Regions from separate parts of the Marinobacter sp. KM021 genome, predicted to be linked through region 2. Evidence: predicted binding sites of a transcription regulator. Region 2 holds the regulator's gene; each other region holds the start of a gene.
The links. The regulator FliA, encoded in region 2, starts transcription of late flagellar genes. The targets are predictions, from matches to a motif close to CTAAAGTTTNNNNNNNNNNNGCCGNTAA.

Region 1 (7,927 bases), 1.4 Mb from region 2:
CCATATTTGAGATGCGTTCCACCTGTTCGTTGATCTGATCAGACACCTGCGCCTGCTCTTCAACGGCGGTAGCCATCTGCAGGGCCATTTCAGCGATAGTGACCACATACTCGGCTATGTCTGACAGGCTTGCCTGGGCTTCGAGCATCTTTTCCAGGCCATTATCAGCGGCTGTCACGCCGGTTTCGGCGACCTGCACCGATTGCTCGGATTTGCCAATGAGTTCGGAAACCACACCATGAATCTCCTTGGTCGATTCCCGGGTTCGGCGGGCCAGGTTGCGCACTTCATCGGCCACCACCGCAAAGCCCCGGCCGTGTTCACCAGCCCGTGCTGCTTCAATGGCGGCATTCAGGGCAAGCAGGTTGGTCTGTTCGGCGATGTCTTCGATAATTTTCGCGGCAGAGGCAATCCGGTGGGTTTGCTGGGCCAGATCGTTAACCGATTGGCCGATGTTGTGTACGGTCTGCTTCAAATTCTCGATGGCGGCCCGGGTAGAGTTGATGGTGGCAACACCCTGATCAGACGCCTGGCGGGCGTTGTCCGCCTTGTCGGCCGTTAGTTGCACGTTCTGTGAAACCTCACCGATGGTCACCGACATCTCATGAATGGCAGCCGCCACCTGTTCGGTTTCCTGCTGCTGTTTTTGCATGGTTTGCTGGGTGTCGTAGGCAATCTCGAGGTCCCGCGTGGTGTGCGACCTCATCGCCGCAGATGAATCTTCAAGCCGGGTTAGCACTGCGTCCAGGTGCGCCTTCTGCGCCATCACAGCCACTTTCAGCCGGCCAAGGCCAAGCTTTTCATCGGTGTAACTCCGTGCTGCCAGATCGCTGGTGAAGGTCTTGCCCATCTGTTCCATTACGGAGGTGATCAGATTCGATTGCGACACCGTTGCCCAGACATGCCGCCCAACAAAGACGAATGCCAGTAAGCTTGCCGCCCCGGCAACCTGCCCAGCACCATAAAGAAGGGCTGCCGCAACCAGCGCAGTGCCGACAAGGATATGCGGAATAGCGGATGCATAGCCCCGAAGTTTCAGCGCCGGCTTACCCGCCCGAATGCTGGCGTACAGTTTTTCGGCCCGGGCCACATCTTCCCGAGCAGGGCAGGAGCGAACCGACTCGTACCCGATGATCTCCCCGTTTTCGGTCACTGGTGTGACGTAAGCGCTCACCCAGTAAAAATCGCCGTTTTTGCATCGATTCTTCACCAATCCCATCCAGGGCTTACCAGACTTCAGGCACCCCCACATCTCCGCGTAGGCCTCCGGCGGCATATCTGGGTGGCGAACAATATTGTGGGGCTGGCCAATCAGCTCTTCACGGTTGAAGCCACTGACGTCAACGAACGCTTTATTACAGTGCCGGATCTTGCCTTTCAGGTCGGTGGAAGAAATCAACTTCTGGTTGGGGGAAAAGGTACGTTCATTGTTGGTGACGGGCAGGTTTTTTCTCATGGGCACTCCGTAAAGCGCAATATTGTTATATGTAATTCCGGTTAACACTATCGGCGCGGCCCCCATTTTCTCTAGGAGCAAATTGTAAGGAAGTGTTCAAGTACAGTTATAGAAAGAAATCGGAGGGTTTGCTTGAAAAACAAACAATGGGGTCAGACCCCAAGACATTAAAAACAAACAGCGGGGTCAGACCCCAAGACATTTGATGGTGCCAAATGTCCGGGGGTCTGACCCCAAAGGTGGGATTAGAAGTTGAAGAGGTTGCCGAACAGGCCTGCGAAGGTTTCGGGTAGTTCGGTCAGGTTGCTTGGGTCGAACAGGTCGCCCAGAGTCATCAGTTCCTCGATCAGGTCGCCAATCACCGGCAAGTCACTTTCGCCAAAGTTTGCCGGGTCCAGCAGGGTGAGGAGGTCACCCAGCAGGGGCAGGTCTTCCGGCTCAAAGGGTGTGTCCATCTCGAACAGGTTTTGCAGTCTTTCGATGAACTCATCTGTCAGCCCAAACTCTCCACCGTCCGGGAAGCCGCCGGCATCCAGCAGGCCGATCAACTGACCAATCAGGGGCAGGTCTTCAGGGCTCGGCATGCCGCCATTGCCGCCCTCTTCAGGGGCGAGCGCCAGCAAGGTGTCGAACAGGGCGCCGCCCAGATTCAGAACACCGTTGGGGCCAACGAAGGTTTCGAAGCCGTCCAGAACGGTGATGGAAGCCAGGCCGCCAAGGTCAACCCTCACCAGGGAGCCCTGCAGCAGGCCAATATCGGCCAGTGCCTTGGCATCCTGTTGGTTGGTCAGTTCGCCCAACACCGGGATTTGTGCAACGGCATCCAGAACAGTCAGCAGGCCGTCTTCCAGAGGTTCTGGCAACGGCAGGCCGTTGTCATCCACCAGGCGAAGCTGCAGCAAACCACGGTCGTTCTCTTCGAACAGATCAGCCAGCTCCGGCGGAACCGTGCTTAGATCGCCAGATGCCAGGCCCTCAAACAGCCCCAGCAGCAGGTCCGGAACCTGTTCCGGGTTGCCTCCAGTGAAGGCGTCCGCCAGAGCAGTGATCTGGCTTTGGCCCAAGCCCAGATCCAGTGCCAGGGTGCAGTTAACGCCGGGCTCTCCGTTGTTTACCGATTTCGGATCACAAACCGCGACCACCCCCGTCAGGAAGTTCAGAAAATCAACGCCATCCACGTTCGTGGTCGACATTCCGCCAAGCTGGATGCCGCCGTTCAGAATTTCAGACAGGCCATCAATCAGCGGGAGCTTCAGAATGAGTGCGTTATCCAGACTGTTAAGGCCGTCCTCCGAATCGCCGAACGCCAGCGGGTCCAGCAGGGTTCCGCCCAGTTCATTCAGGGCCGCGCCCAGCAGCGGGATCTGGTTGATCACGCCTTCATTCAGGGCCAGCACGAGCCCACCGGTTCGGAACACAACCGAATCCGTCGATTCCGCACCATTGCCGGCAAGATCGGTAATGCCGTTGGTGGTAATGACGCGATAGTAGGTTTGCCCAGCCAGGTTCTGATCAGGCGTAAACTCAACGGAGTTGCCAACCACACCAATGGCGCCGGAGACCACGCCTACAACATTGCCGTTATCGTCCAGTTCCTGAACAACAAAGGTCTCCTCATTAACGGTAGTAGGGTCAACCGGCTCACTGAACTCCATGAAAATGCGAGTATCAGGCGACGCCATGGTTTCGCCATTCTGTGGGCTGGAAGCCGCCACGGTCGGGCTGGTGGTGTCTTCTTGAGTAACGTCGCCGGTGGTAAAGCTGGCGGCATTTTTGGTGCCCAGGGTTTTGGCGGTGTCGTTATCCGGGCAATCGGCTTGCAGGCCAGACAAAGCTTCAATGGTGTGCTCGGTATTGGCGCTCAGATTGCCCTGTGGGTTCAACACCACAGACTTGCCCATCACCCGGGGGCTGCCCTCTTCAAGCGCCACCTGATTGACGCCGTTCAGCAAGCGAACGTGGGCCGCCACGCTGGCTGGGTCAACATTGGCGTTAAAGGTGATTCGCACGTTGCTGTTCAGCGCCACATCGCTTGCGCCATCTGCCGGTACGAATTCCGTCACCGCAAAAGTGCTGCTTGAGGATGCGCAGAACTGCGCCTGCTCAGTCTGGTCCCGCGTCGGGTCCTGAGGTACGGAGACTCTCGGATCACCCGGGCCTTCACCACTGCCGCCGCAGCCTGCCAAGGCCAGTGAAGAGGCAATACCCAATGCTGTCAAAGTGCGTTTTGTAATCGTCATGATCGCGTCCTCTGCTTATTTCTTCATGATTTCGGTGTGCTCGCCGGAGACAACGGCCTCCACTCGGCGGTTCTGTGCACGACCTTCCGGTGTGTCGTTCGAAGCAACGGGTTGGGATTCGCCCATACCCGATGTGGTAATCCGGTTGCGCATAATGCCGAATTCGTTGATCAGCACCTTCATCACCGCATCGGCGCGGCTCTTGGACAGCCGCTGGTTGTAGCTGGCGGAACCGGTGCTGTCGGTGTGGCCTTCCAACAAGATCGTGGAGGTGGGGTATTGCTTCATCACCTTGGCCAGCTTTTCGATGTCCGGGTAGAAGGCTTCGCGTACTTCGGTTTTGTCCAGCTCAAACTCAACGTAAAGGGTCTCGCGAATTTCCCGGGTAAGCTCTTTCGGGCAGCCGTCGGCATCCACCAGGGCGCCTTGCGGGGTGTTCGGGCACTTGTCCAGTTCGTCAATCACGCCGTCGCCGTCGGAGTCTTTGGGCGGTGCAATCACCGGCTCGCGCCGGGGCGCAATCTCAGCACTGGGTGCCGCGGGGAACTTGCGGTTAAAAAGGTAGTGAATGCCGGCAAAGTACTGGCCGTCCACATAGCCGTCTTCCAGCTCGGTACGGGCGCGCACGCCGGCCTCAAACATAAAGCGGGGCGCGAGCATGCGCTGCAGGCCACCTTCCAGGTAGAGGCTGTCTTCGTTCTTGCTGCCACCACCATCAATATCCAGGTTGGTGTTGCTGTAGCCGCCGCCGGCGAACGGGCGCCAGCCACCCAGGCGGAATTTGCCGGGGTGAATGCGGCCACCTAATGAAAAGCGCCACAGTTCAATATCGACATTGTTTACGCGGGTTTCCGGCTCGGCGTAACTGGCCTGGCCGAACAAACTGAAATTGGGGTTGAACTGGTGGGTAATGTTGAGGCCACCCTCCCAGTAATTGGCCAGGTTATCCTCCACCGCGGATTTATTGCGGGAGTTGCCGGAGTCGACATAGCTGCCCTCCAGTCCCAACGTGGTGTAACTGATCGGAAAGTTTTCAGAAGCGGCGGCCAGGCCGGTCGCAAGGGCGGCACCGAACAGTGCAGCCAGAGCCAGAATGCGTCGTTGCATGGATTATCTCCTTGTGATCTCAATGCAAAATCAGTATAAGTTGTATTATGCGATACGCAAACAAAAGATTACACAATTTCACGTTAATTGACACTCTGGCCCGAGCGGCTTGCTTTGCGCAGGGGTAGGGGGCGGCTTAATGGCCTTTTATGCAGTGGTGCAGCAGGGAAGGGGTCAGGCGTTTTCGGGCAGGGAGAAGCGAAGCGTTGTCTGCGGTGGGATCACGGTAATCTGGTCGTCCAGAATGGCGTCCAGGTTATAGATGGTGACGAACTTGGCGGTACCGAAGCGGGTGACGGCGTCATAGGCAATGGCCGTTAACTCCCGATATGGGGCCAGCTCCACCAGTTTGTCCAGCAGGTCCATCCGGTTGGAAGGCTTGCGGGGGAAATCCTCACGGGGAGCGCATTCTGCGTCCAGCCACTGGTTCCATAACCGGTTAACGTCGTCCAGCACTTCCCGGTTGGCCCGCAGGGGCAAGTTGAGGAAGCGGCAAGCGTTGAAGGTAGACAGCTTCTGCTTATTGCTGTCCCAATCGCCAATATCGACTTTGATATCGGCAAAGCAGACGCCCAAGCCTGTCGATGCGCTTTCACGAACGGCAGCGCCGATCAGACTGCCAGGGCCCTTGTTGCCATAGAGGAGGGTAATGCCTTTACGGGGAAGCTGAAAATCCGGCCCCTGAAAATAGTCAGGTTGGCAGATGGTGTATTCTGCAGGTTGCTGTTCGCCCTCGTAGAAGAAGAACGTTTTGGTACCAATGGCAGACACGGTGGCTTTACACTCCGGAAAATCAGCATGATGAAAGCCTGGGTAATGGTCAGTGCACTATTTTCTGCACCTCAGAGCGTTTGCTCAATGTCCATCAGAAGCACCCAGACTGTTCAGCTTCGTATGGTAACATTGAAAAAATATTATACAAAAACGAAAGCGTGCCATTTGTGATTCAGTGTGGATATTATCAATGAGTATTAAAGGATAAAGGCAAAGCATGGCAAGAAGCGAACTCACTCACCCGTCAAAACCGATCAACGGCCAATCCCTGATGAGCCTCAAAGCAGTGCTGGAGAGCTACCTTGGTGGCGGCGAAGTCCGTGATCTTGATCTGGCCATGCTGATGAACGTCCCGTTGAATCGGTTGAGCCAGCTTAAGCGAGCGAAAAGCTCTATCGAAACGGTCGGGCGAGACGTAACGCCCGATGAAACCCTGGGCCTGGCCGATGACGACGACGCGGTGGCCGAACTTCCCGGATTGCGGCCAAGCCAGGCCATTTTGGTGCGGTTGCTGCTGAAACACCCGGAGTGGGTACCCATTCCGTTGCGCCCCTCCCACCCGGAAGTGTTTTCCCTGCTGCAGCCGTTTATGCCGGGGGCGGATGGCAGAACACCCAACAAGGCGGGCTTTGCGCCTTTGTTTGGCCGCTCGTATATTTCTTCCTACAAACTGCTGTCAGAGAGCGCTGACGGCTCCCAAGGGGCCGGTTTGCCCATCATTCGCCTGCAGCGACTGGTGGTGGCAAAGTATGCCCGTGCATTCGCAGACGCACTCGCGGCATTGGCCAGCAAAACCCCAGAAGTGCCCGCTGATGTCCTGGCCACCGCAAAGAACCTGAATGGCTGGGCCCTGCTCCGCGAGCGGGATTCACTAACTGACTGGATGAATGATGAACTGCTGCTGAACTTCGAAAACGATGTGAATCAGCGCTTTCAGGTCTGGTTCAACGATCAATACCTTGGCATTCTGAAAGACGAGGCCGCCTCACGGGATACCAGTCCTGAGCAGGCGATCGAGAAAGGTAAATGGACCAACACCGAAGAGGTGTCTGACCAGAAACTGGCCTCCTATAGCCGCGCCCAACGCCCGATTCTGGGTCGCAGTGACAGCCCCTTCTCATTGTTCCGGGAAAGCTTTGGCCTCACCAGTGCCGAGGCATACTGGGTATTTGGTATTCAGGTAAAAGCCTTCTATCGATTCCGCCAGCGGGCGAACCAGCGTATCGATGCCCCTACCTCTATTCTCCTGCGTTATCTGTTCCGCTACCCGGACGATATCGATCTGTTCATGCCGGTACCGGCCTCTGGTCGTGACATTTTCGATGCCATCCAGCAGGAAGATCCGGACTTCAAGCTGAGCCAGCTGGCGCCTTTGTTCGGGGCATCCAGGGTAATGAGCTATGAATTTGCGGAGCCAGAGGCCGCTTGTCCATTCTTCGCCCGCCGCCTTGCCACCGTTTTCTGGCAGCAAAGGCAGAAAGGGGAACCAATCTACCGGGCCATGCGTGAGTGTGTAGAGGAGGAGGTTATCGCCCGTGGGCTGGACCTCGGGCAGTTCTGGCGGGATGGCCGTTGGCACAAATAGCCTTGAAACTTGGCATTTCGGGCAAATAACTTTACAAACCTTTTCAGTTATAAAGGTGTCAAGTCCGAATAATGCAGTTAGGATGAAATTGTGATCACGGAACTATGATCGAATGCGCCCAGTTATTCTGTACGCATAAACTAGAAGCTGGATTCATTCGGAAAACAAATAAATGCTGTTTTGTTATATAAAGAGGCCTGGTCATGAAAAATTACAATATCTCGAACCTGCTTTCTAAACCGTTCGCCGGTTCTCGTCAGAAGGGTGCTTCCTCGCTGGAGTATCTGATGCTTGGGGCGGTCATTGTCATTATTCTGGGGGTGGTCATCGCAACCGCCGGCGACGAAGGCGGCATTGGCAGTAAAATAGTTGATACTTTCAACTCCCTGCTTGGCAACGCTCAGGATCAAGTAGACGCCAACTGATCAACAACTTGTTTGTGCAGTACAAGTATTGATTTGCACAGGTGCCTTATGACTATAAAAAAAGAAAAAGGCGTTATTGCTCTGGAGTTTCTGCTGGTCTTCCCCATGATTCTTGCAATTATCTATGGGGCGGCGGGATACGGGGTACTCTTCTATAACAAGTACCAGATGCAGGTAGCAGTCGACCGCGCCGCATCAGCCGTATTCTCGCTCGACCGGCGTGAGTACAGCACCTTTTCAGATAACGCCGTAGCCTACAGCAGCGAAGTGCTTGCAGCGCTCAGTGGCCGGTTGCCGGCGGCGGCAGCCGACCACATTGCTACCCGCGAATGCGGTGTGG
Region 2 (7,927 bases):
GCGATGATGCCATCGATCATCATGTCTTCGTAGCGGGTACGTTCCTTGACGATACTTCGCAACTTGTTGGCGACAGGGAAAAACAGCAGGTTGGCCAGGGCCACGCCGTAGATGGTGGCTACAAACGCGGTGGCAATGCCGCTACCCAGAGACTGCGGGTCTTCAAGGTTGGTCATCACCTGAATCAGGCCCATGACCGCCCCAATGATACCGATCGTCGGCGAATAACCACCCATGGCTTCATAGATACGCGCCGCCTCAAGATCCCGCTGCTCACGGGATTCCAGATCCACTTCCATAATGCTGCGGATGGCTTCCGGCTCAGCGCCATCAACCAGCAATTGCAGCCCCTTGCGGGCAAATTTCTCCGGCTCCCGCTCTGCCAGGCCTTCAAGGCCCAGCAAACCCTGCTTACGAGCTTTGACGCTCCAGTCGATGACCTTGCCAATACCATCTTCCAGGCTGATATAGGGCGGTACGAATACCCAGCGAATCTGCGCCATGGCCCGCTTGAGCATGGGCCAGGAGGTTTGCAGAATGGTGGCCGCCAGTGTGCCCCCAACCACAATCAGCCCGGCGGGCCCGTTGAACAGGGACCCGACCGCACCACCTTCCAGCAGGTTGCCACCCAGGATGGCTACAAACGCAAGGATGATACCCAGCAGGCTCAGAATATCCATCAGCTCACGCCTTCAACCAGCCGGGGGCCAACTTCATCAAGCGGCAGGATTTCGTCACTCAATCCGGCCTTGGCAACGGCCATGGGCATGCCGTAGATGACCGAGGATTTCTCATCCTGGGACCAGACCACTGAGCCAGACTGCTTCATCATCCGGCAGCCTTCCTTACCGTCTGCTCCCATTCCCGTCAGGATGACGCCCAGGGTTTTCCCCGGGAAGCTTCGGGCAAGAGAACCGAAAGTGACATCCACACAGGGTTTGTAATTCAGCCGTTCGTCACCCGGCAGGATCCTGACTCTCGCCTGACCGCCACGATTTTCGATCATCATCTGCTTGCCGCCAGGCGCCAACAAGGCATGGCCAGGCTTCAGGATATCGCCATCTTCGGCCTGCTTGACCTGAATACGGCAAAGTTTGTTCAGGCGCTCGGCAAAAGCCGGGGTAAAGCTGGCAGGCATGTGCTGAACCAGCACAATGGGAGCCGGGAAAGAGGCCGGCAGCGCGGTCAAGACCTTCTGTAACGCAACCGGTCCTCCCGTGGAAGTGCCAATTGCAACCAAGCTGTAATGTCTTGGTGCGGCTTTCCGGGAGGGCCGTCTTGGAGTTTCCGGCTCGCGGGTCGGCTCTGGCTGGACTGGAGCCGGGGCTGAGCGGTCGCGGGTTACCGGTCTGGCGGGCCGCTCTGGAGGCTGCGGGGCAGCCGGGCGCGTAACCCCGGGACGCGGAGCTGCCGGGCGTGCAGCCGGGGCCGCAGAACGACCGCTGGGCTTGCTGCCGGCCACGTCAAGAATCCGATCGATGAGGATTTTCTGAAGTTGGCTGGTATCCCGGGCAATTTCCTCGAAGTTCTTGGGCAGGAAGTCCACTGCCCCGGCTTCCAGGGCATCCAGAGTAACCCGCGCACCCTCATACGTCAGAGATGAGAACATCAACACCGGGGTCGGGTGCTTTTTCATGATTTCACGAACCGCCGAAATACCATCCATCACGGGCATTTCGTAGTCCATGGTAATCACATCAGGGCGCAGCTTTTCGGCCAGCTCCACCCCTTCACGGCCATTGGTTGCCGCACCAACAACCTCAATTTGCCCCGAGGCCGTGAGGATTTCCGTCAGCCGTTTGCGAAAGAACCCTGAATCATCAACGACCAGGACAGAAACTGTCATCCATTTCTCCTAAACAATCCTGCATGTTATCTGCCCCGGTACCGCTAACCGTAATGTTGAAGAAGGCTGGGTACGTCAATAATCAGGGCAATGCGGCCGTCACCGGTGATGGTGGCCCCGGCCATACCGGGCGTACCCTGTAACGCCCGCCCCAGGGGCTTGATCACCACCTCTTCCTGGCCGATCAGCTGGTCCACCACGAACCCGACCTGCTTTGTACCCATGGCCACAATCACCACATGGGCGTTTTCCGGCTCTTTCTGACCAGCCGCGCCATGTACCAGCCAGCGCTTGATGTGGAACAGCGGGAATACCTTGTCACGCACCACAATGCATTCCCGGCCATCGACGATGTTCGTTTTCGACAGATCCAGATGGAAAATTTCAACCACGTTCACCAGGGGCAAGGCGAAAGACTGATCGCCCAGCATGATCATCAGCGTAGGCATGATCGCCAGGGTGAGCGGCACCTTGATAATAATGCTGGTGCCCTTGCCCTGTTCAGACACGATGTTGATCTGGCCGTTAAGTTGGCCGATCTTGGTTTTCACCACGTCCATGCCCACGCCTCGGCCAGAAACATCGGATATCTGTTCCTTGGTCGAGAAACCGGCGGCAAAAATCAGGTTAAAACACTCGTTATCGGTCAGTCGATCTGCGGCGTCCTGGTCGTACAGTCCTTTCTCCACCGCTTTTCGGCGCAGAACATCAGGGTTCATACCCGCGCCATCGTCAGAGATGGAAAGCAGGATATGATCCCCCTCCTGTTCCGCAGACAGGGTCACAGTGCCTGCACGGGGCTTACCGGCCTTTTCCCGCACCTCTGGCATTTCAATGCCATGATCAACGGAGTTTCTGACCAGGTGAACCAGCGGGTCGGACAGCGCTTCGACCAGGTTCTTGTCCAGGTCGGTTTCTTCCCCGTGCATCACCAGGTTGATTTCTTTCTTCAGCCCTCGGGCCAGGTCTCGTACCACCCGTGGGAAGCGCCCGAATACCTTTTTGATCGGTTGCATGCGGGTCTGCATGACCGCCGCCTGCAAATCGGTGGTCACCACGTCGAGGTTGGCGACCGCCTTGTGCATATGTTCATCTTCGCTCTCGGAGCCCAGGCGCTGCAGGCGATTACGGACCAGTACCAGCTCACCCACCATATTCATGATGTCGTCAAGGCGCTTGGTATCCACCCGCACGGTGGTCTCGGCTGCGGGCGCCGCATCTCTTGCCGGGGCGGAGGGGGCTGCCGGCTTGGCTTCCTGCCTGGCGGGTTCCGGTTGTTTTGGTTCCGGCTTCTTTGGCTCAGGCTTGGCCGCAGGCTCAGGTTTGGTCTCCGCTGCGGGGGCCGCACCAGGGCTCTTGCCTTTGCCATGCAGCTCATCCAGCAGGTTTTCAAACTCGTCATCGGTGATCAGATCATCACCAGTGGATGATTTTTCCGGCTCTTCTGGTTCCGGCTCCGGCGGGGTGTCGTTTTCAACAACCGGGGGGCCAGCAAACTGGCCTTTACCATGCAACTGGTCCAGCAGGGCTTCAAATTCGTCGTCGGTGATCTCGTCGCCGTCTGACCCGGCGTCGTTGGCGGAGGTGTTTTCCGGTGCGGCCGCCGGCTGTTGCTCTGCACCTTTTTCATCGGCCAGGGCATCCAGCAGTTGCTCAAACTCTTCGTCGGTAATATCGCCGGAATCATTGCCCGCACCGGCGGCAGGTTCGGGTTCTGGCGTTGCCGGTGCCGGCGCTGCCGTGTCGCCTTCCGGCTTGGCAAGTTCATCCAGCGCAGCGATCAATTCGTCCGGAGCCGGAGTCGGCTCTTCACGGTTACGAACCTGATCAAACATGGCGTTGACGTGGTCCAGAGCTTCCAGCACCACGTCCATCAATTCGGAGGTGACCTTGCGCTTGTGGTTGCGGAGGATATCGAACACATTTTCCGCAGAGTGACAGCAGTTGACCAGCGCTTCGAGCTGCAGGAACCCGGCACCGCCCTTGACCGTGTGGAAACCACGGAAGATGGCGTTGAGCAGGTTGCTGTCATCCGGATGCTGCTCAAGATCTACCAGCTGCTCGGACAGCTTTTCGAGAATCTCGCCGGCTTCAACCAGGAAGTCCTGCAGGATCTCTTCGTCGGCATCAAACGCCATGCGTCACCCTCTATAATCGTTCAGAAACCGAGACTGGATAACAGGTCATCAACGTCGTCCTGCCCCGAAACTACATCATCACGCTCCTCAGCCTTGATCTGAGGCCCTACCCCTTTTTCGGCCGATTCTTCTTTTTCTTCAATCTGGTGCACGGTGCCGGTGAGCTGGTCCACGTGGCTGGCCATCACCACCAGGCCAAGCAGGTTCTCTTCGACTTCTTTCACAAGAGCCGTTACTTTCTGGATAACCTGCCCGGTAAGATCCTGGAAGTCCTGGGCCAGAAGGATTTCTGACAGGTTGCTGTACAGGGTATCGGAATCTGTGGCCAGGCCCGCAAAGAAGCGATCAATGCGGCCGTACAGCTCCCGGAATTCTGCCGGCTCCATTTCCCGACGGCGCAACCGCTGCCATTCGTCTCGCAGGGCGGTCGCTTCGTCGCGCATGGTATGCGCCACCGGCATGCTTTCTTCGACCAGGTCCATGGTGCGATTGGCCGCCTGGCTGGTCATCTGGACAACGTAGGCCAGCCGATCCGAGGCATCGGACATCTTGGACAAGGCTTCTTTCTGCTCGGCACTGCGGGCGTCTATCTGAAAATTTCGGATAGCCTCGTGCAGGCTCCGGGTCAACCGCCCCACTTCCCGATAGAGGCTCTGGTCGCGAACTTCACTAAGCTCGTTGATCACCGACATCGCACGGGCGTAATCGCCGGAACTGATGCATTCGGCCAGTTCGGAGCTTTGCTGCTGGAGCTTTTCGGTTACCTCCGGGTCGAGGCCCTGATGGTTCTCGTTCTTGTCAGTCATGACAGCCATCCGACCTCTGGTTACTGGATTCGCTCGAAGATCTTCTCAATCTTTTCCTTGAGAACGGCAGCGGTAAACGGTTTGACGACGTACCCGTTAACGCCGGCCTGCGCCGCCGCCACAATCTGGTCACGCTTGGCCTCCGCGGTTACCATCAGCACCGGCAGGTTCTTCAGGTTCTCGTCTGCCCGCACCGCCTTGAGCAGATCAAAACCCGACATGCCAGGCATGTTCCAGTCGGTCACCAGGAAGTCGTACTTGCCGCTCCTGAGCATGGGCAATGCAGTGTTGCCATCGTCCGCTTCATCCGTATTGGTGAAGCCAAGATCGCGCAGCAGATTCTTGATGATTCGCCGCATTGTGGAAAAGTCATCCACAATGAGAATTTTCATGTTTTTGTCCAATGGGACCTCCAGTCAGTAACACCCGGATTTCATTAAGCCTTTTGAAAGTCTAGCAGGCCGCTGCTTTAACCGCTTATTGTGTGGTGTTTGGCCGCGTTGTAAAGCGCCGGTTACCAAAATCTACACAGTTACGCGCCGCGCGGTCAGCGCCGGCCCGGTTTATTCTGGCTCGTCTTCCCGCCAATCGGACAACCGCCCCCTGAGACGAAGGGCCGCCTGGCTATGAATCTGGCTGACCCGGCTCTCGCTGACGCCCAGCACCGCGCCGATTTCCTTCAGGTTGAGCTCTTCCTGGTAGTAGAGGCTCAACACCAGCTTTTCTCGCTCAGGAAGCTCTTCGATTGCCTCTGCCAGGCTTTTCTGGAATGCATTTGATGCAATGCCATCCAGGGGATTATCGCTGGCCTCTGTTTCTTCTATCGGCAGCTCTCCGGATTCATTGAGCTCATCAAGGCTAAAAAGTCGGCCACTGTTGGCGTCTGCCAGGGACGCATGATATTCCGACAGGTCAATGCCCAGCTCTTCGGCAACATCGACATCCTGGGCCTCGCGCCCGGTGCGGTCTTCAACCGTTTTGATGGCTGCCGCGATACGGCGGGCATTGCGGTGAACGGAGCGGGGAACCCAGTCGCCCTTGCGGATTTCATCCACCATGGCACCGCGGATACGAATGCCTGCGTAGGTTTCAAAGGTGGCACCCTTGCCGGTGGAATAGCGTTGTGCAGCTTCCAGCAGGCCAATCATGCCGGCCTGCATGAGGTCTTCAAGCTGAACCGAGGCCGGCAAACGGGCCATCAGATGAAGGGCGATTTTCTTGACCAGCGGCGCATGCTCCTCAATCAGCTGAGAGGGGCCTTTTGCGCCAGCCTGATGGTAGATTCCCAGGTTTTTCGCCAATGTCATGTATCCGGTTTTCTTATAGGACTGGATTCAGATCAGACTTCGACGAGCCGCTCCACGAAAAACTCCAGATGCCCTCTTGGCGATGATGGCAGCGGCCAGCTGTCCACTTTCTCTGCCAGGGCACGGATCGCCAGCGACGCCTTAGCCCGTGGATAGGCATCCAGAACGGCCCGCTGCCGCTGAACGGCTTTTTTGACGGCTTCGTCGTAAGGCACGATACCTACATATTGTAGTGCTACATCAAGGAAACGCTCGGTGACACGGGTCAGTTTTTCATACAGATGCCGGCCTTCCTGCTCATTTCGCACCTGATTCGCCAGAATACGGAAACGGTTGGTGCCGTAGTCGCGATTCATCAGTTTGATCAGGGCATAGGCATCGGTAATGGAGGTAGGCTCATCGCACACCACCAGCAGCAATTCCTGGGAGGCCCGCAGGAAACTGACGACCGACTCGGAAATACCGGCTGCTGTGTCAACAATCAGCACATCAATCTGGTCACCCAGCTCGCTGAAGGCGTTGATCAGCCCTGCATGTTCCATCGGGCTCAACTGGGTCATACGCTGGGTGCCGGACGATGCGGGGACAATCTTGATACCACCCGGGCCGTTGACCAGAACGTCCTTGAGGTCGCACTCGCCACTGAGCACATCCTGCAGATTGCGATTGGCGGTAATGCCCAACAGCACGTCGATATTGGCAAGGCCAAGGTCTGCATCCAGCAACACCACCCGCCGGCCTTTCTGGGCCAGCGCGATACCGAGGTTGACGGACACATTACTCTTGCCGACACCGCCCTTGCCGCCGGTAACCGCAATCACCTGAACCGGATGTGGTCTGCTCATACTGTTATCAGTCTCTTACTGCGTTCTTGTGTGGGCACAAACGGCAGCGCACCGGCTGTACCACCGGGCCTCAGGCCCCTTCTGCAACGGCCTGGCCGTGCTGCATTGTTTTCAGGCGTTCTACGCCCAACCGCACCAGAGGAATGGCCTCTGCCCGGTGCAGGTCTTCGGGAATCTTCTGGCCATCGGTATACCATGCCACTGGCAGGCCGGTTTCCATGACAAAGCCCAAAGACTCACCCAGTGTCAGCGCTTCGTCAATTTTGGTCATCACGCAGCCTGCAAGGTTTGCCATCTTATAGCAATGCCACACGGATTTCATGATGCGCGGCTGGCTGGTGGCAGACACGACCAGATGGGTACGGATATTGTGATCGCTCCGGGCCAACTCCGCCAGCTGTTCCTGATAACCGCGATCCGAGCTGGTCAGCCCGGCAGTATCAATCAGAACCAGGTGCCGGTCTGACAATTCGTCCAGAATGTCATCCAGGGAATGACTCTCGTCCACAACCCGGACCGGAACATTGAGGATACGGCCAAACACAAACAGCTGTTCATGGGCTGCCACCCGGTAGCGATCGGTGGTGACCAAAGCCAGGGAATCCGGCCCGTGCTCCAGTACATATTGGGCTGCCAGCTTGCCAATGGTGGTGGTCTTCCCAGACCCGGTTGGCCCCACCAGCGCATAGACGCCGCCGGCCTCAAGCCAGTGTTCCCGAGCGGTACGTACGCCGGTGGCCAGCATCTTCAGGGATTGCTTCCAACCGTCTTCCAACCTGCCGGCGCGATGCTGACGGGACAGAGAGGTTGCCAGCTCCGCGCCCAGGCCAAATTCCTGCAGCCGCTCTGCAAGCCTCTGCTGAACCGCATTGGATGCCGCGACTGCAGGCTTCTCGGGTACCGAGGTACGGCCGCTGACCATCTCTCTCAGGGAGTTGATTTCCGCTCTCATGCTCGCCAACTCATCCGAGTAGCCCGCCTCTGG
Region 3 (7,927 bases), 530 kb from region 2:
TACCGGGGTTTCTTCTGGCCCTGTGTTTGTCCTTGCCCGCTCCAGCCATGTCGGTCGAACCGGATGACAAGCGCACCTTTATTCTTTGGTACCGGAATTACGATAACCCGGCCATCCGGTCACTGGTGGAACTGGCACTGGCCAAAACGTCGGAATACGGCGACTTCACGGTCGTGCGCAGTGAGGAGCTGAGCCAGGGCCGGGTACTGCGAGAGTTGGCCAACAATAATAACCGGCTGGTGGATATTGCCAATGTTGCGACCACCGCTGAACGGGAGGAATTTCTCAATCCTATTCCCTTGCCGGTAGACGGCGGCTTGCTGGGCTTTCGGGTGTGTCTGGTGTTACCAAAGCACCTGCCCCAGTTCGAGGGCATCCAGAACATAGATGACCTGACTTCAAGAAAAATCCGGATTGGCCAGGGCTCTCACTGGCCAGACACGCCGATTCTCGAGGCCAACGGCCTGCAGGTGGTTACCCACACCCGCTATGAAATCCTGTTTGGTATGCTGCGCAATGAACGTTTTGAATGCTTTGCCCGTGGCGTTGGTGAAGTATTGTTTGACCTTGAACACAATCGGGCAGACGATCTGGTCATCGAACCCAACATTCTGTTCGCCTACCACATGCCATCCTATCTTTTTGTCGCTCCAAATGATCAGGAGGCCGCCCATCGGTTACAGCTGGGAATAGAACGCGCCATCAAAGATGGCAGTTTTGCAGTTTACCTGAAGCGATGGTTCGGTCGCGCAGTGACAGAGCTTGGACTTGAGCAGCGCAAAGTGATAACCCTGGAGAACCCGTACCTCAGCGAGGAATCCATGTATGTGGGGCGGCACACTTTGGAAAACCTGCGTCGCCGGCTCGATTATCTGAGCCAGATTGCCTCACCTGATTGAATGGTTATGACCCGCTGGCCGTCCATGGCCAGCCTCCGCTATACGCGGAAGCGGGTCACTTTTTCATTCAATGTTCTGCCAATGGTTTCAATGTGCCCGCTGTACACATCGTTTTCACTGGCGGCTTTGGCTGCTTCCTGGCCCTGGTCCGCAATCCGGGTGATGGAGGCATTCAGCTCTTCGGTAACCGAGGTTTGCTCCTCAGACGCTGTGGCAATCTGAGACGTCATCTGGCTGATGGCGGTGATGGCCTCGGCAATCCGGTTCAGGGATTCCATGGCGTCCTGGGCTTTTTCCATACTGACGTTAGACACCGCCGTTGACGCCTTCATCACTTCCACCGCATCGCCGGCGCCTTTCTGCAGACGCTCGATCATGTTATTGATTTCCTCAGTGGAAGACTGGGTCCTCTGGGCCAGGTTGCGTACTTCGTCTGCCACCACCGCAAAGCCACGCCCTGCTTCCCCTGCCCTTGCGGCCTCGATTGCGGCGTTCAGTGCCAGCAGGTTGGTCTGTTCTGCTATGCCCTGAATAACCTCCAGCACCGTGGTGATGGACGACACATCCTTACCCAGCGTGTCGATGACTTCAGCAGCTGCATTAACCTCATTGGAAAGCTTTTGCACCGCATCCCTCGACGCAGTCACCGTCAGCAACGACTCGCGACTCTCCTGATCGGCATTCTCAGCCGCTTCCGCTGTTTGCTGTGCGTTCTGGGCAATCTCCCCGGCAGCAGCAGACATTTCGTTGATGGCCGTAGCAATCATGTCAATCTCGCTCTGCTGGCTCTCAACGCTCGAACGGCTGGTACTGGAGGTGTTGCGCAAGGCGGTCACATTCTCATCCAGGTCATCACTACCCTCTTTGACTTCCCGGACAACCTGCTGAATATTCTCCACAAATCGGTTAAAACTTTGCGCCAGTGCGCCAAACTCGTCCGAAGCGGAATCGTCCAGTCGGCGGGTAAGATCTGCGTCACCCGAAGCAATACTGGACATCGCACTGTTCAGGCGCCGCACCGGCACCATCAGCAATCGTATTCCGAAATACAGCGCCACCAGGGCAACTATCAAACCCACAGCGGCAATGACAAGGCCGCCCACCCGGGCCTCAACAATCGGAGCGTTGATCAGGTCCTCGTTAACAAACGTCACCAGGTACCACTCCACAGCCCGGGCATCGGCTATCGGATGAAAACTGACACTCCAGCGGGCGCCGTCCATCTCAAATGTATGCTGGCTGCCATCAAGAGCGGGCCGCTGACCGATAATGTCCGAAATGTTGTTTCCGACCACCTCTGAGTCCGGGTAGAAGAGCACAGTGCCTTTCTCGTTTACCAGTGCGGCGAACCCGGTATCGGCCAGGGTGATCGTCGACAACATTCGGTCAATCGTGCCAAGCCCGATATCCATGCCGGCTGCTCCTTTATATAAACCGGACTTGATCGGGGCCATGGCGGAGATAATGGTCGCGCCAGTGCTGGCATCCTGATAGGGCTCAGTGAATGATGAACGCCCTAACCGCTGGGCTCCCTGGAACCAGGGGCGGGTGCGGGGGTCGTAGTCAGGTGGCAGTGTCGCTTCCACCTCTGGGCTCCGCATTAGCATCCGGCCGTCCTCGGTGCCGGCATAGACATCCATAATATTGCCGCCGCGCGTCATTGCTTCCATCAGGGTACGGGCCATATTGTCGGTGCGGATGCCCTCAAGGGCGCTGGCCGTCGCCTCAGCCATGTCCAGGCGAGTGTTGAGCCAATCGGAAATACTGGACGTACTCTGCTCTACCGCGTCGGCCATAAGCGCGTCAACATAACGATCCGTCGTTGATCTGAGCCTGATATCCGTTGCCACTGTCAACGCAGCCATCAGCATTATGATGAGAGCACCTACGGCAACGAGCAGTTTCTGAGAAAATGAGAATTGCAAGGGGAGTCCCTCCGATAAGACTGAGGTTGTTTCGATCAGCTTCTCATCAATTATAGATGTGAATTAATTGACTAACGGCAATTTGAGCGAAGTCTTTAGAACTCTTTGTTAGAATGGACTTACAGGCAACCAAGGCTGCCAAACCAAAGGAGATACACCAGATGGCCCATGAAGAGCTCCACCTGAATCTGCGAAACCTGACGCTTGAAGACTACAGCCAGCTCCAGGAGCTGATGGACGAGGTTTACGACGATATCGGTGGCGCATGGCCAAAGGAAACCATCAAGGCGTTGGTTGAGCAGTTCCCGGACGGTCAGATCTGTATTGAAGACAACGGGCACCTGGTGGCCGTTGCGTTGACCGTATGCGTTAAGTACGAGCGCTTCAGCAACCCCCACGCCTACGACGACCTGATCCTCCGTAACGAGAAAATCTGGCACAACGCCAATGGCGATTCGCTCTATGGCCTGGATGTATTTATTCATCCCGAGTACCGGGGCTACCGCCTGGGCCGGCGGCTCTATGAAGCCCGCAAGGAACTTTGCCGTTCCATGAACCTGCGGGCTATTCTCGCCGGGGGACGTATCCCCAATTACTTCAAGTATTCCGAACAGTACACGCCGGAAGAGTACATCCATCGCGTCGACCGCAAAGAGATCTACGATCCGATTCTCACCTTCCAGCTGTCCAACGATTTTCAGGTAACCCGTTTGATGCACAAGTATCTTCCGGAAGATGAAAAGTCGCTGGGTTATGCCACCCTGCTGGAATGGCGGAACATCCTGTATACCCCGCCCTCCTCGGTGCTGAACGTGAAGAAAACCCAGGTTCGCCTGGGTGCCGTGCAATGGCAGATGCGGGAATTCACCTCAGTGGAGGAAGTGCTGAAGCAGGTTGAGTATTTCGTGGATGCGTTGTCTGATTACAAGAGTGACTTTGCCCTGTTCCCGGAATTCTTCAACGCACCCCTGATGGGCCTGACCGACCAGATGGACCAGACCCGCGCCATTCGTTTCCTTGCCGGGTTTACCGAGCAGTTCCGCAATGAAATGTCGGAAATGGCGGTCAGTTACAACATCAACATTATCACCGGCTCCATGCCGCTGATCGAGAACGACCGGGTTTATAACGTGTCGTACCTGTGCCATCGGGATGGCCGCGTGGACGAGCAACGCAAGATCCACATCACGCCCCATGAACGCCGCGACTGGGTTATTGAGGGCGGCGGCAAGTTCCAGGTATTCGATACAGATGCCGGCCGGGTTGCCATTATGATCTGCTACGACATCGAATTTCCGGAGCTCGGGCGCGTAGCTGCCAGCCAGGATGTGGACATCATCTGTGTACCCTTCTGGACCGACACCAAAAACGGCTACTTGCGGGTTCGCCATTGTGCCCAGGCCCGCGCCATCGAAAACGAGTGTTATGTGGTGATTACCGGCAGTGTCGGCAACCTGCCCAAGGTAGAGAACCTGGACGTCCAATACGCGCAATCCTCCGTATTCTCACCGTCTGACTTCGCATTCCCGCACGATGCCGTGATGGCGGAGACCACCCCGAACACCGAAATGATCATGTTCTCGGATATGGACCTGGAGAAACTCAAATTGGTACGTAACGAAGGCTCAGTCACCAATCTGAAAGATCGTCGTGTTGATCTGTACGAATTGAAAACCAGATAAAGACCGCATCTGGCCCCCTTTGCGGGGGGCGGATGTTGAACTATTCCATGAAAGGGTTACGGTAGACAGCTGATGGCATTGCCAAAATTAAATAGCCCGTCTATTGTTTAATTTATGCTCAAATAATCTGGCTGATCTCAGAGGCAGAGAAAGCATTTCATGAACGAAGAACTACCGGATCTTGTTGCCCGTTTCCGCGTACGCCACGGCCTGTTTCGCAAAGAAACCGTGGAAGCTCGCCTTTATGAGCTAGACAGCTACGGCTGCGTGATGAAAACCGACAAGCTGTTCAAGCCCGGCGACACCATCACACTCGACCTCATCATGGATATGCCATTTGAAGAGATCCGCGCCGAGGGTGTTACCGGACTGGTTACCGAAAAGAGAAAGCACTGTAGCAACTTCTTCTACTCTATTGATTTTTTTCAACTTGAATCCGGAGATAACTCCCCTCTTTCGGACAAGCTACGCCGTATTCGTGAAGTGCTTCTGAAGAAGCAAAGCCTCAAATCCAGACGAAGCTCGAATACGACCAACGGAATGAGGCAATTGGCCTGATACACCGTTCCATCGTTCTATCCCCCTCTGTAAGGAGACGCCCTATGGCAAAGAAAGCCAAACCCAGTGTTGATAAGATTGTCAAAAAAGTGAACAAAGAGTTCGAGAAAACCACGGCTCAGATTGAAACACTCATCAATGATGCCCTGAAGCAGTTCGACCACCTGCAGCATCAGGTTCAGGATCCGGTTCGTAAACTGCTCAAGGAAATGGACGAGCTCCGTGAGCGTGAAGTGAAGCGCTTCAATGAAGAGTTCGAACGCCGGATGAACGAATTCCACGAACTGCAGAGCTCATTGCTGGACAAGCTGGGTATTGCAGCCAAGGAATCTGGCAAAGACGTCAAGAAAGCTGCAGACACCACCGCCAAGAAGGCTACGACTGCCGCTAAAAAGGCGACGAGTGCGAAGCCCGCGGCCAAGAAGCCTGCCGTTAAAAAACCGGCTGCCAGCAAGGCCAAGCCTGCCGCCGCCAAAAAGCCTGCAGCAAAGAAACCGGTAGCAGCCAAAACCGCCAAGCCGGCGGACAAGTCTGATCTGACCCGCATCAAGGGTATTGGCCCGGCAACGGCGAAGAAGATGAAAGATGCCGGCATTACATCCATCGACCAGATCGCCAACCCGAGCGATGCCGATAAACAGAAACTGGAAGCCTTCAAGAGCATCAAAGGGTTCAGTGAGCTGTCTGCAGAAGCCAAGAAAGTCATCTGATGCAAACACCCGATCAACCTGTATTACGGGACATTGTCCTGGTAGGTGGCGGGCACAGCCACGTCGGGGTCCTCAAGCGATTCGCCATGAATCCGGTCCCCGGCGTTCGGCTCACGCTCATATGCCGTGATACCCACACCCCCTATTCCGGCATGCTTCCCGGTTACGTGGCGGGGCATTACAGCTATGACGATGTGCATATTGATCTGAGCCGGCTGGCAGAGTATGCCGGTGCCCGGTTCTACCGTGCGGAAGTGACTGGCATTGATCGTGCGGCAAAACGCGTCATCTGCAAAGGCCGCCCGAACGTTCCCTACGATATCCTGTCGATCAACATTGGTTCCTCTCCCCGGGTTGCTGAGGTCAGCGGTGCTGCGGAACATGCGGTACCGGTCAAGCCCATTACTGGGTTCAACAACCGATGGTTATCGCTGCTGTCACGCATCGAGAACCACGATGGCCCCATGACCATCGCCGTTGTGGGTGCCGGTGCCGGCGGGGTGGAACTCACCCTGGCCATGCAGTTCCGCTTGCGCAATGAACTTGCAAATCGGGGCAAAGACCCGGACCAACTGCACTTTCATCTGTTCGACGCCGCAAGCGAGATTCTGCCCACCCATAATGCCAAGGTCCGTGCGGTGTTCCGGGACAAACTGGTTCGCCGGGGCATAAAACTGCATCTGGGCGATGCTGTTTCCCGGGTAGACGCAGGGCTACTGGCCACCGAATCCGGCCAGACACTGCAAACCGACGAAGTGCTTTGGGTTACCCGTGCCGGCGGCCCGGCCTGGCTGGAATCCACCGGCCTGGAACTGGATGACGGCCTGTTTATCCGGGCCCGGGACACCCTGCAGACAGCAAATGACGACCACATTTTTGTTGCCGGCGACATCGCCAACGTGGTGAACCACCCCCGTGAAAAAGCCGGGGTGTTTGCGGTGCGCCAGGGACGGCCATTGGCGGATAACCTCAAACGCATGGCTCTGGGAAAACCACCCAGACCGTTCAATCCCCAGAAAACCTGGCTGGCGTTGATCAGCACCGGTGACCAGTTCGCCGTCGCCTCCAAAGGCAATTACGGGTTTTCGGGCGCCTGGGTTTGGCGCTGGAAAGACTGGATTGACCGTCGGTTCATGAAGAAATTCACTGACCTGCCGGCCATGGAAGACAGCGCAAGACTGCCAGACACCTCGGCCGCCCAGAATCCCGAAGAAGCCTCCCAGGCCATATCGGCCGTTGCCATGCGTTGCGGCGGTTGTGGCGCCAAGGTTGGCAGCACGGTACTGTCCAGGGCACTGGGTGAGCTGCGCCCGATTGAGCGCGACGACATTCTCATCGGCCTGCACGCACCGGATGATGCTGCAGTGTTGAAAGTGCCACCGGGTAAGGCGGTGGTCCATACCGTGGACTTTTTCCGGGCGTTCATTGATGACCCTTACATTTTCGGAAAGGTAGCCGCCAATCACAGCCTGGGTGATGTATTTGCCATGGGCGCAGAAGCCCAGAGCGCTACTGCGGTGGCGACTGTCCCGTACGGGATCGAATCAAAGGTGGAAGATACCGTGTTCCAGATGATGTCTGGCGCGGTGGAAGTGCTTAACGAGGCGGGTTGTGCACTGGTCGGCGGCCATACCGGCGAAGGCAAGGAGCTTGCGCTCGGGTTTGCGGTGAATGGCCTGATCGATCCGGACAAGGTCATGAGCAAGGGCGGCCTTCGAGCTGGTGATGTATTGCTGCTGACCAAACCCATTGGTACTGGCACCCTGTTCGCCGCCCATGCCCGTTTGGCTGCCAAGGGGCGCTGGATTGATGCCGCGCTGGCCTCCATGGTCCAGTCCAATAAAGCTGCTGCTGAGTGCTTGCTGCGCCACGGGGCACGGGCCTGCACCGATGTCACCGGTTTTGGCCTGCTGGGGCACCTGGTGGAAATGACCAGGCCTTCCGGTGTCGATGCCGAGCTGGACCTGACCGCTATCCCCATTCTGCCTGGTGCGGAAGAAACCGTGGCAGCAGGGATTTTAAGCTCGCTGCAGCCGGCGAACGTAAGGCTGCGCCGGGGTATCCGGGACCAGGGAGACTGGGTTAACCACCCCCGCTATCCCCTGATCTTTGATCCGCAAACCGCTGGAGGACTTCTGGCCAGCGTGCCCGCA

Region 1: a site for FliA is predicted at 1,504-1,531, ahead of RVM24_RS09870 (methyl-accepting chemotaxis protein). Genes of this name have one in related genera too.
Region 3: a site for FliA is predicted at 2,896-2,923, ahead of RVM24_RS05560 (methyl-accepting chemotaxis protein). Genes of this name have one in related genera too.

Annotation. Positions count from the first base shown of each region.
Region 1 covers NZ_CP136129.1:2,088,589-2,096,515, reverse strand. Annotated here, with positions in the region: gene RVM24_RS09870 (methyl-accepting chemotaxis protein) at 1-1,456, opposite strand, end outside; gene RVM24_RS09865 (Ig-like domain-containing protein) at 1,702-3,696, opposite strand; gene RVM24_RS09860 (OmpA family protein) at 3,712-4,803, opposite strand; gene RVM24_RS09855 (hypothetical protein) at 4,978-5,574, opposite strand; gene RVM24_RS09850 (hypothetical protein) at 5,795-7,162, shown strand; gene RVM24_RS09845 (hypothetical protein) at 7,366-7,587, shown strand; gene RVM24_RS09840 (TadE/TadG family type IV pilus assembly protein) at 7,636-7,927, shown strand, end outside.
Region 2 covers NZ_CP136129.1:650,812-658,738, reverse strand. Annotated here, with positions in the region: gene RVM24_RS03130 (flagellar motor protein) at 1-680, opposite strand, end outside; gene RVM24_RS03125 (protein-glutamate methylesterase/protein-glutamine glutaminase) at 680-1,846, opposite strand; gene RVM24_RS03120 (chemotaxis protein CheA) at 1,891-3,984, opposite strand; gene RVM24_RS03115 (protein phosphatase CheZ) at 4,005-4,790, opposite strand; gene cheY (chemotaxis response regulator CheY) at 4,811-5,194, opposite strand; gene RVM24_RS03105 (RNA polymerase sigma factor FliA) at 5,354-6,097, opposite strand; gene RVM24_RS03100 (MinD/ParA family protein) at 6,130-6,942, opposite strand; gene flhF (flagellar biosynthesis protein FlhF) at 7,013-7,927, opposite strand, start outside.
Region 3 covers NZ_CP136129.1:1,177,175-1,185,101, reverse strand. Annotated here, with positions in the region: gene RVM24_RS05565 (hypothetical protein) at 1-899, shown strand, start outside; gene RVM24_RS05560 (methyl-accepting chemotaxis protein) at 938-2,764, opposite strand; gene RVM24_RS05555 (GNAT family N-acetyltransferase) at 2,986-4,506, shown strand; gene RVM24_RS05550 (hypothetical protein) at 4,666-5,064, shown strand; gene RVM24_RS05545 (helix-hairpin-helix domain-containing protein) at 5,109-5,774, shown strand; gene selD (selenide, water dikinase SelD) at 5,774-7,927, shown strand, end outside.